Regions from separate parts of the Leuconostoc sp. UCMA20149 genome, predicted to be linked through region 1. Evidence: predicted binding sites of a transcription regulator. Region 1 holds the regulator's gene; the other holds the start of a gene.
What was found. The regulator Rex, encoded in region 1, represses fermentation and respiration genes when NADH is low (regulators of the CRP and FNR family bind a similar motif). The targets are predictions, from matches to a motif close to TTGTGAANTANTTCACAA.
Positions count from the first base shown of each region.

Region 2: FF105_RS02125 (zinc-dependent alcohol dehydrogenase family protein) is a predicted target of Rex. The motif match lies at 2,923-2,940, and genes of this name have one in related genera.

Region 1 covers NZ_VJYC01000008.1:18,993-24,437, reverse strand. Annotated here, with positions in the region: gene tsaB (tRNA (adenosine(37)-N6)-threonylcarbamoyltransferase complex dimerization subunit type 1 TsaB) at 14-724, shown strand; gene rimI (ribosomal protein S18-alanine N-acetyltransferase) at 708-1,265, shown strand; gene rimI (ribosomal protein S18-alanine N-acetyltransferase) at 1,240-1,653, shown strand; gene tsaD (tRNA (adenosine(37)-N6)-threonylcarbamoyltransferase complex transferase subunit TsaD) at 1,646-2,662, shown strand; gene FF105_RS07420 (redox-sensing transcriptional repressor Rex) at 2,761-3,411, shown strand; gene FF105_RS07415 (lipid II:glycine glycyltransferase FemX) at 3,417-4,454, shown strand; gene FF105_RS07410 (AMP-binding protein) at 5,032-5,445, shown strand, end outside.
Region 2 covers NZ_VJYC01000002.1:16,291-21,735, reverse strand. Annotated here, with positions in the region: gene trxB (thioredoxin-disulfide reductase) at 1-633, shown strand, start outside; gene FF105_RS02135 (VOC family protein) at 710-1,093, opposite strand; gene FF105_RS02130 (hypothetical protein) at 1,151-1,885, opposite strand; gene FF105_RS02125 (zinc-dependent alcohol dehydrogenase family protein) at 1,887-2,903, opposite strand; gene FF105_RS02120 (LacI family DNA-binding transcriptional regulator) at 3,052-4,032, shown strand; gene FF105_RS02115 (DedA family protein) at 4,059-4,718, shown strand; gene FF105_RS02110 (phospho-sugar mutase) at 4,759-5,445, shown strand, end outside.

The sequences.
Region 1 (5,445 bases):
TAAAATTAAACCTATGAAGATTTTAGCATTTGATACAAGTAACCAACCACTGACAGTGAGTTTGGCAGAAGACGAACAAATTAAACAGATTTTTACGACCAATATAGCGCGAAATCACTCGATTCAGTTGTTGCCGGCTATTAAGTCTGCTTTGGCAAGTCAAAAATGGCAGCTACAAGAGATTGATCGGATTGTTGTGGCACAGGGACCGGGCTCATTTACTGGATTACGAATTGGTGTTACCGTGGCGAAAGTTTTAGCGGATACATTAAATACCGAATTAGTTGGTGTTTCCAGTCTTGCTATTTTGGCATCACAAATTTCTTTTAATGGTCTTGTTGTGCCATTATTTGATGCACGTAATCAAAATGTTTTTGCTGGTGTTTATCAAGAAGAAAAGTCAATTTTTCCAGAGTCTCATCAACCTATTAGTAACCTATTTGCTTTTTTGCAGACGCAACCAGGTAATATTTTATTCATGGGTGATACGACACCGTTCCTTGACCAAATTCACGACCAATTTGGTGATCGTGCGTCAGTATTGACGCCTGAAGATAGTTTACCTGAGGGAGAAAGCATCATCAAATTAGGTATTGCCGCAACGCCAACGTCTCATATTGCCAATTTCAATCCTAATTATTTACGGAAAACGCAAGCCGAATTGAATTGGCTTGCAGCCCATCCCGGTGAGGACAAGCCAGAAAATTATGTTTTTGAAGTTTAAACGACAACAGCATTTACCGTTTAATTTACCAAAATTTGAGGCACAACAGGTCGAAATTGGTGGGGTATCTTTTGCTTTGCGTCGTGCAACACTAAAAGATATCGATACTTTAATCAAGATAGAAGAAGCGGTTTATGAGGGCGTTGCACCGTGGTTATTGCGTGATTTCATGAGTGAATTATCGCGACCACATGTCCGTTTATATTTAGTCGTTGAACGTCGCGGACAAGTAATCGCTTTTGCCGGCGCAGCGTATCGCTCAGACATTGGTGATATGCATATTACTAATATTGCTGTGGTTCCAATTTGGCAGAAACACGGTATTGGTACGATGTTACTTGAATCAATTCACGAATTTGCACACAACATGCACATGTCGACAATGACATTAGAAGCGCGTCGATCTAACACCAATGCGCAGACATTATATCGTAAATTGGGTTATGAGCAAACAGAAATTAAGAAGGGCTATTATCTTGGTGACCACGAAGATGCGGTCTCAATGACATTAAATTTTGATAATCAGACGGGCAACAATTGAAGATCTTGATGACATTTGGCAATTAGCAAATGAGTCTTTTGCGCCGTCTCCTTGGCCAAAAGAAGTATTTGAGCATGAACTTGGTAGTCCACGTTCTATTTATTTTGTGACGACAGGTGGCTTTCTTGGCGCGACGCAAATCTTAGATGAGGTTGAAGTTGGTAGTTTAGGTGTTTCGCCTAAATTTCAACATCAAGGCATTGGACAAGCCTTACTGATGGCGGTCTTTGCTTTGCCTAAAACGAAGCGCGTACTTTTAGAAGTAGCTAGCACTAATACAGCAGCACAGGCACTGTATCACAAAGTTGGTTTTCAACCTTATTATCGACGAGAAAAATATTACAAAAATGGTGATGATGCCATTATGATGGAGCGAAAAATTGACTAAAATAATTGCATTTGAATCGAGTGCTGATGAAACCAGTGTAGCAGTAGTTGAAGACGGGCATATTGTGTTGAGTAATAGTGTTGCGACGCAAATCAATTCCCACCAACGCTTTGGCGGTATTGTACCTGAAGTAGCGAGTCGTCATCATATTGAGTGGATCACCAGAGTGCTTGATGATGCCTTGGCGCAAGCTCAGGTTAAACCATCTGATTTAGATGCGGTTGCAGTGACTTATGGCCCCGGTCTTGTTGGGTCGCTGCTGGTTGGATTGATGGGGGCCAAAACGTTTGCCTTGGCGCACGACTTGCCAATCATACCCGTTAATCATCTAGCAGGACACATTTCTGCTGCCAATTTTAATCAACCAATCGTATATCCAGCTATGGCCCTGATGGTTTCTGGTGGTCATACTGAATTAGTTTTAATGACATCTGAGAATAAGTTTGAAGTATTAGGTGAAACGAGAGATGATGCCGCTGGTGAAAGCTTTGACAAAGTCGGAAGGCTATTAAAACTACCTTATCCAGCCGGTAAAACCATTGATGAAATGGCACACCGAGGTAAAGCAACCATTAAATTTCCAACGGCTATGGCCCACGAAGATAACTATGATTTTAGTTTTTCAGGATTAAAGAGTGCCGTTATTAATTACGTGCATCATGCCGAACAAAAACAAGAAACGATTAATCAAGATGACTTAGCCACCAGCTTTCAAAATGCTGTTGTGGATGCGTTGATCGGTCGCACGGAGCGCGCATTACGTCATTATCCAGTTAAAAGCTTTGTTTTGGCTGGTGGTGTTGCCGCTAATTCACAATTGCGCGAGTCACTAACGACACTTTTAAATGACTTCAATGATACAATATTTATTCCAGTCCCACTGACATATACCGGCGATAATGCTGCGATGATTGGTGCTGCTGGTTACTGGAACTATAAACAAAATATCTTTGCGGATTTGGATCTTAACACGGATCCAGGATTAGATTTTGAATTGTTACAATCGTGACATCATTGTGAATATTTCACTATCTTTTCGCAAAAGCCTTAAATATATGGTACAATTACTATGCAAAAGTTCACAAGTGAAATTACTGGAGATATATTATGACGCAACAACCAAAAATACCACGCGCAACCGCTAAGCGGTTACCAATTTATTTTCGTTATCTAACTTTCTTACATGATGCTGGTACAGATCGTATTTCATCATCAGAATTAAGTGATGCCATTAAGTTCGATGCTGCGACAATTCGTCGTGATTTTTCTTATTTTGGTGCACTAGGTAAAAGAGGTTATGGATATGAAGTTAAAGCGTTACTAGACTTTTTTGCCAATGTTTTGGACCAAGATAGTTTGATTAACGTTGCTTTGATTGGTGCTGGAAATTTGGGACAAGCCTTACTTAACTTTAACTTCCATCAATCGTCAAATATGCGCATTTCTGCTGCCTTTGATGCTGATGAAAAGCGAACAGGCACTATTTTAGCCGGTGTTCCAATTTATAAAATGAGTGAATTGAAGGAACAGATTAGTGCACAGCGCATTAACATTGCGATTTTAACCGTGCCACAAGGTGTTGCTCAAGATATTACAGATCAATTAGTGAGTGCCGGCGTTAAAGGTATTTTGAATTTTACGCCTTTACGTGTCACAGTACCTGCCAACGTTCGTGTTCAAAACGTTGACTTAACCAACGAATTGCAAACGTTGGTTTACTTCATTGAAAATTACGGTTCAATTACGACAGGATTATAAGTTAAATGACAATTTTAAATTTAGATGATCAAGCAAAAGTCTCAGCATATCAAAAGTTTGTGCGTGAAAATCCAAGAGGACAAGTCACACAAGATCCACTATGGGGTGAATTGAAAGCAAACTGGAACCACGTGTATGTTTATCATGAAACAGATGGTCAAATTGATGCAGTTATGTCAGTGCTAACAGTTGAGGCCGTCCCTGGTAAAGTTTTAGCTTATGCTGGACGTGGACCGGTTGCCGATATCGAAGATGTTGATTTAATTAAGGAGTTGATTAAGGAAGCTTTAGCAGCCTTACCAGATAATGTCTTCTTGTTGAGAATGGACCCTGAGGTACAGTATTCTGATGAGTTGAATCAAAAATATCTTGATGCAGGTTTCCAAACGCGTAATACGCAGGTTACACACATGCATGGCAATATTCAACCACGCAAGAATGTCGTCTTATACTACGATGGTCGTGGTGAAGGTGCTACGCCAATTACCAATGAAGATGAATTGATGTTACATTTCAAACCTAAACTTCGTAATGATATCAGACGTGCATTTCGCGATGGTGTGACAATTACATTTGGTGATAGTGAAGATGACGTTCGGGCGTTATTTGATACCTACGTGGCAATGGCAAAAAACCATGGTATTACCCACAGACCATTAGACTACTTCCTTCGTATGCAAAAATTGTGGGCAGGGACAGGATTATTCCGTGTCTACTTGGCTCATTTTGAAGGACAAGTGATTGCTGGTGGTTTAGGCTTTGCTTATGGTGATGAAATTTGGTACATGTATGCCGGTTCTTATCGCGAATTTGGCAAACATAACGCACCCGCTGCCATTCAATATGAGATGCTTAAATGGGGATTGTCGCTGGGCAAAGTCGAATATGATTTTGGTGGCATTGGTGAATTTGATGTTTCTGATGGGCTTTATAAGTTCAAACATGAATTTGCTTATCACGATCCTAATGCTGAATATATCGGTGAACTTGATTGGGTCGTTGACGAAGAAGGTTATAAAGATTACCTCAAACAATTTGATTGATTAAAAAAACGCCTACTGGCGTTTTTTTAGTGCAGTAATTAAGGACCTAATATTCAACAATCGTGTGTCAATTCTTGACAATACCAAACAGGGTTATACCGAATTCGAGCTAACTACAAATGTAATCATTACAAAAGGAGATGAATCATCAGCGTAACTATTTTAAGTGAATAAGATGATACAATGGCTTGAGCAAAGAAATATGCTGATTTTAAAGGCATGAGTGTTACAGGTTTAATAGCTTACTTGATCGAAGAAGCACGCCAAGATGATGAAAAGAAATAGATTAAATTATTCCTTTTTCGTTTGTTTTAGGATTTACACGAACGTAATTGTCCGCAGATAACTGCAATAATTCAGTATTACGTTATTTAAATCGAGATGCGCTTGTGCTTGGTTGTGCGAATGGATTATGCTTCAAAATAAGCTGATAAAGGCTATAAATGACGTAGAGAAAAAGCCGGCGGTCGATTACTTCGAATCGGCTCATTTCTATCAATACTATAATGATACACTACCATATTTGCACAAATCATCATTTTTTGATAACCTGCTATAAAAAGAGGATGATTAATTCATGTATTTTGATTTTGACGAACTGGTGTCGAATTATGGCACCAAAACAGCTGTTATTGTGGAAGGGGAAAAATTTAATTATGACGAATTGGCTCAATATGCTCGTGAATTGCTAAAACAATATTCTTTTAAAAAAAAATACATTGTCTTAATTGCTGATGAAAGCCTGTTATTTATTGCTCAATTTATTGCTACCCACTACGCTAAACGTGTGCCTGTTGTAATTAGTAAACATGATGTAGATAGAATCGATAAAATACTGCTTAGAGTGGCAAATCAATGGCAATTTATAACAGATCATGATAACAATGATAATGACCAACAATATAATGATAATAACTATTTATTTTGTGGGGCAACATCTGGTACTACTGGAACACCAAAAATTTATCAACGGAATTGGCAATCTTGGCAA
Region 2 (5,445 bases), on a different contig from region 1:
ATCATCGCGACGGGCTCTGAGCATATTCATTTAGGAGCCGATGGCGAGGAAGAATATCAAGGTCGTGGCGTGAGTTATTGTGCAGTCTGTGATGGTGCGTTCTTCCGTGATGAGGATGTTGTTGTTGTTGGCGGTGGAGATTCGGCAATTGAAGAAGGACTTTATCTTACTAACCTGGCAAAGTCTGTTACTGTTCTACATCGCCGTGATAAATTGCGTGCCCAACAAATTATTCAAGATCGGGCATTTGCGAACCCAAAGATGTCATTTATGTGGCATACAGAAGTAGAAGCGATTACTGGTGATAATGACAAAGTCACAGGACTGGATGTTATCAATAATCAAACAAAGGAAAAATCGCATATTGATGCAGCTGGTGTCTTTATTTATGTTGGCCTAAAAGCAAACAATCAAGGGTTCGAAAATCTAGACATTACTGACTCTGAGGGATGGATATTAACTGATGATAAGATGCAGACGACAATTCCTGGCATTTTTGCAGTAGGAGATGTCAGAGTCAAGGATTTGCGTCAGATTACGACAGCTGTTGGTGATGGCGGCTTGGCTGGACAAGGAGTTTATGACTACATCAGCCATTTACAAACTGCTGTTCAAACAACTACAACTGACTGAAAAATGCGCACAGTATTGTGCGCATTTTTTGTCGATTTAATTATAGAATTAAAAAGCGCCAAAAGGCGCTTTTTGCTTATTTAACTATTTCGCAAAACTCTACAATAACGCCATCGGGTCCTTGCAAGTTAAAGAATTTAATTCCTTTTTCCCAAAATGGTAAATGTTGCACTTCCGTGTTAAGCAAATCAAACCCTTCTGACTTTGCTGCCGAAAAAGCAGCATCAGCATCAGTTGTATCCATTGAAATATGATTGATTGCACCTGGTTTACCAACAACTTCATCTCCGGCCCAAGTTTCGATGACTAAATTGTCACGCTGCATGAAGATAACTTTACCAGCAGGAAAATCGCCAGTTTTTTTAAATCCTAATTTCGTCCAAAAAGCCTCTGATTGTGTCAAAGATGATGTGGGAATACCAATGTGTTGTACACCACTGTAATAATCTGAAAATGTCATAATAATACCTTTCTAGTAGTATTGCTACTGATATGTTCATTTTACGTAATAATTGCGTTAATTACCAACATCTATTGCCTGATGCTTTAAATTCTTAAAGACGTACTTGTCCGCGATTCCTGTGATGCCACCCTGGAATAAGAATGCAAAAATAGTTCCTAACCCGAAATTATACAAATTAGGGAAAGTGATCACAAAGGCAATAATTGCAAAAATCGTTGGCGGAATATAGGACGCCCACATAGCCTTGAAAGCCGACCCGTGAAAATATTTGAAACGTAAAATTTGCATCAAATCATCGGCAGGGTGTAACACTAAATTCACACGTTGATAAATCGAAATAGCAACGGCGATCAAGCCAACACCAATAAAATTAATTACTGTATATAACACAGTTGCTGCCACTGAATTAGCATTTGGCATAATTTGATTGAAAATATTTGAAAACCATTGAATAAAAATTGAAAATGGTAACATAAACAAGAAATTACCAATGATACGATGCCAATCTAACTTTTTCATTAATAACGCATTCAGGAATGAAATAAGCATGCCAAGAACTAAAAATGCCCAAAACAAGACAAGTGAATTATTTCCTAATAAAGCTTGACCTAGATTAGCCTCTGCAGCAGTCCAATAAGCTGATCCCAAAAAAGCGGGTTTTATATGTGAAGCTGTGACGAGCGTCAAAACATTTCCCATCGCATTTAAAATCAATGAGATGGCAAAAAACATAAGTGATTTGCTCATTGAAATGCTTCGCGGATTATGATGTTGCGCGTTTTGTGCCATTTTATGCCTCTTCGCCACCAACCTTAACGACTGCCTTTGAAACGACACCTAACTTGCCATTCACAAAGTCATCAACAGTCTGGTAATCTAATTCGTGTGACATTAGCGATTCGACGTCTAACTTGCCTGATGATAACAATGCCAATGAGTCTTCAAATGCGTTTGGATTGATAAATGATCCTTGAATCGTCAATTGCTTTTGGAAGACTTCGTAAGTGTTCATTTGGAACTTTGCGTCGGGACCGCCAACACCAAACATCAAAACCTGAGCGCCACGAGCTGAGGCTTCAATTGCGGCTTCTTGTGTCTGTGGTAGGCCAACTGCTTCAACAACAACATCGTAAGTGCCTTCGGGAATTTTGTCGCCATCTTTTGTATTGTACGTATTTTTCACGCCGAACTTTTCTTTGTTCATAGCAAGCTTTTCAGGAACAATACCAGCCAAGTCGACTTGGTGAATGCCATAAGCTTGCAGAATTTGAACAAAGAGTTCACCCATGAAGCCGTCACCAATAACTAATGCCTTTTGGTATGGTGTCACTTTAAGAAGTTGAATACCGTGAACAGCACATGAAATCGGCTCAACCACGGCAGCTGACTTAAGTGAAACATTATCTGGAATTTGGTAAACAACTGATGCGGGCGCAGTAAAGTATTCTTCAAAGCCACCATTGCGTGTTACACCAACTGCAGACAAGTTTTCGCAAAGCTCTGGACGTGCTGTACGGCAATACTTGCATTGACCACAGTAAATATTGGGATCAATTGTGACACGATCACCCACCGCAACGTTTGTAACATCAGAACCAATTTCAGCTACAACACCAGAATTTTCATGCCCCAAAACGATTGGTGGCACAGCATCGGCTGAGCCAGGAAGACCGGCATACAAAGCGTGATCAGTACCGCAAATACCAGCGAATGCTGTATGAATCAACACTTCATTCGGCTTTACCTCAGGTTGTTCAATGTTTTCAACCTCTAATTTTTTTGTACCAGTTAACACAAGTGCTTCCATGTTTGTTCTCCTTTTTACTTTGTGATTAAATTAACTTACGAGGACAATGGTAAACCTTTAACAAGATAAAGTCAAACGTTTATCACATTTATTTTAGTAAGGGGAGTAGACCATGTGATAGAATATTAAGAGAGTATGGAGGATTGCAATGGTAGCAAAATTAAGTGATGTCGCGGCGTTGGCTGGTGTTTCAGTAACAACGGTATCGCGTGTCATCAATAACTATGGTTCATTGAGCCAAAAAACAATTAATAAAGTTCACGAAGCTATGCGAGAGTTGCACTATCAGCCTAATGCCATGGCTCGCTCGCTGCAAGGAAAATCATCGCAATTTATCGGATTGATTTTTCCAAACATGGAAAACCCTTTTTTTACAGCTTTAGCCAGCGAAATTGAACAACAACTATTTGAGCTAGGATATAAGGTCATTATTGCAACTTCAGCTAATAATGTTGAAAAAGAGCGTCAGTATCTTCAAATGCTTGCCGCAAATCAAGTTGAAGGAATCATTACCTCTTCTCATAATTTGGGGATTGGTGAGTATCAAAACACCTATTTACCAATTGTTTCTTATGATCGATATTTGGCGGATAATGTGCCAATTGTAAGCGAGGATAATGAACAAGGGGGCTACTTAGCTGGCGAGTATTTGTTGTCTACTGGTGCAAAAAAACTGTTAATGCTGAGCGATGATGATGGCTCAGAATCACCAACTCATCAACGATATGCAGGATTTTTACGCGCTACACGACAGAATTCTATTCCTGTTGTCAGACAAAATTATAGTTTACAAGGGTTTGCTACAAATAAAGACATCAACAATATGGTGTCTTATATCGTTGAAAATGGCATTGAGGGGGTCTTTGCCTATAACGACGTGGCTGCTATTCAGCTAGAAAATGCGCTGCAGAGGGCAGGTAAAAAAGTGCCAGAGGATATTAACATTATTGGGTACGATGGTACGCCAATTGTTCGACGTTTGCATCCAAATTTGCCAACAATTGTGCAGCCGATTGCGGCGGCTGCATCACAATTGATAGAAGTATTGTTTGCACTGATTAAAACACCAAGAACGACTGTGCCAACTGATAGTTTGTTGCCAGTGTCACTGTATTTACCAAAAGACTAACTTTTGGTGACATTTAGGAGGGGAAAATGTTTCTAAATTCAATCACTGCATTGCCCAACTGGCTAGATCATTTAATTGCCAGTGATCACCATTTCACATTAACGGCATTTGCCATCATGTTTGCCTTGATATTCATTGAAACTGCTGGGATTGTGACAGGTTTTATTCCTGGTGATACTATTTTGATTACAGTAGGTAGCTTGGCTGGTGCCCATCACAATATTTGGGAATTATTTTTGGCGATTAGTATTTTTGCGATTGCTTCGTTTTTAGGAGATGCTGTTAATTATTGGTTGGGGGCATTGATTACGACACAAGTAGCTAAAATACCTTGGATTAAAAAATATTCACACAGTAACTTGACTGATGAAATTGCTAAAGATTTTCATCCAAAAAGGTGGTTACTATTCGTTGTATTGGGTCGTTTTTTGCCATTTATTCGTGTCGCTGTTCCATTGCTAGCACATCGGTTGGGGTTAGCTTTTCCAGTTTATTTACGAATGGCTGCTTTTGCTAGTGTTTTGTGGTCAGCCAGTATTGTCTCAATTGGTTATTTTGTCGGTCATTTAGAGATACCAAAGGCAGTGACTGTGACCATTTTTATCATAATTGCTGTGATAGCAATTACTGTTTTGCGTACGAAAAAGTTTAGAAACTGGATTTTGACATTGTTCACACGGAAATAATTTTGTTATAATTTAAGAAAATGGGAAAAGAAGGTTAATCATGAGTTATCAAGAAAAATTGGCACAGTGGCAATCGGCGAATTTGCCTGACTATCTAGCTTCTGATTTGGTATCATATTCAGCTGAAGAGCAGGAAGATGCTTTTTATCAAAACTTGAGTTTTGGTACAGCGGGTATGCGTGGCCTACTTGGTGCCGGTACTAATCGCATGAACATTTATACTGTTCGTCAGGTGACTGAAGCATTGGCACGTTATATTGCTTCGCAAGGGGAGACAGCAAAACAGCGTGGCGTGGCAATCAGTTTTGATTCTCGTCATTTTTCTCCTGAATTTGCGGCAGATGCTTCACAGGTACTTTCTGCACATGGTATCAAGAGTTATTTGTTTACATCATTGCGTCCAACACCTGAACTATCATTTGCTGTGCGCGAATTGAACGCATTTGCCGGTATCATGATTACTGCTTCACATAATCCTAAAGAATACAATGGTTATAAGGTGTATGGTGAAGATGGTGGCCAAATGGTTCCCGACGCTGTTGCAGCAGTTGTGAAAGAGTTGGAAGGTATTGCTGATATTTTTGATATCTCATTGGATGAGAAAAACACCAATGTTCAAATGATTGATGACGATATTGATAACCTTTATTTATCAAAAATGAAAACAGTAACAGTTGATCCTGAACTAGTAGCACGTGAGGGGGCTTCACTCAAATTTGTTTATTCA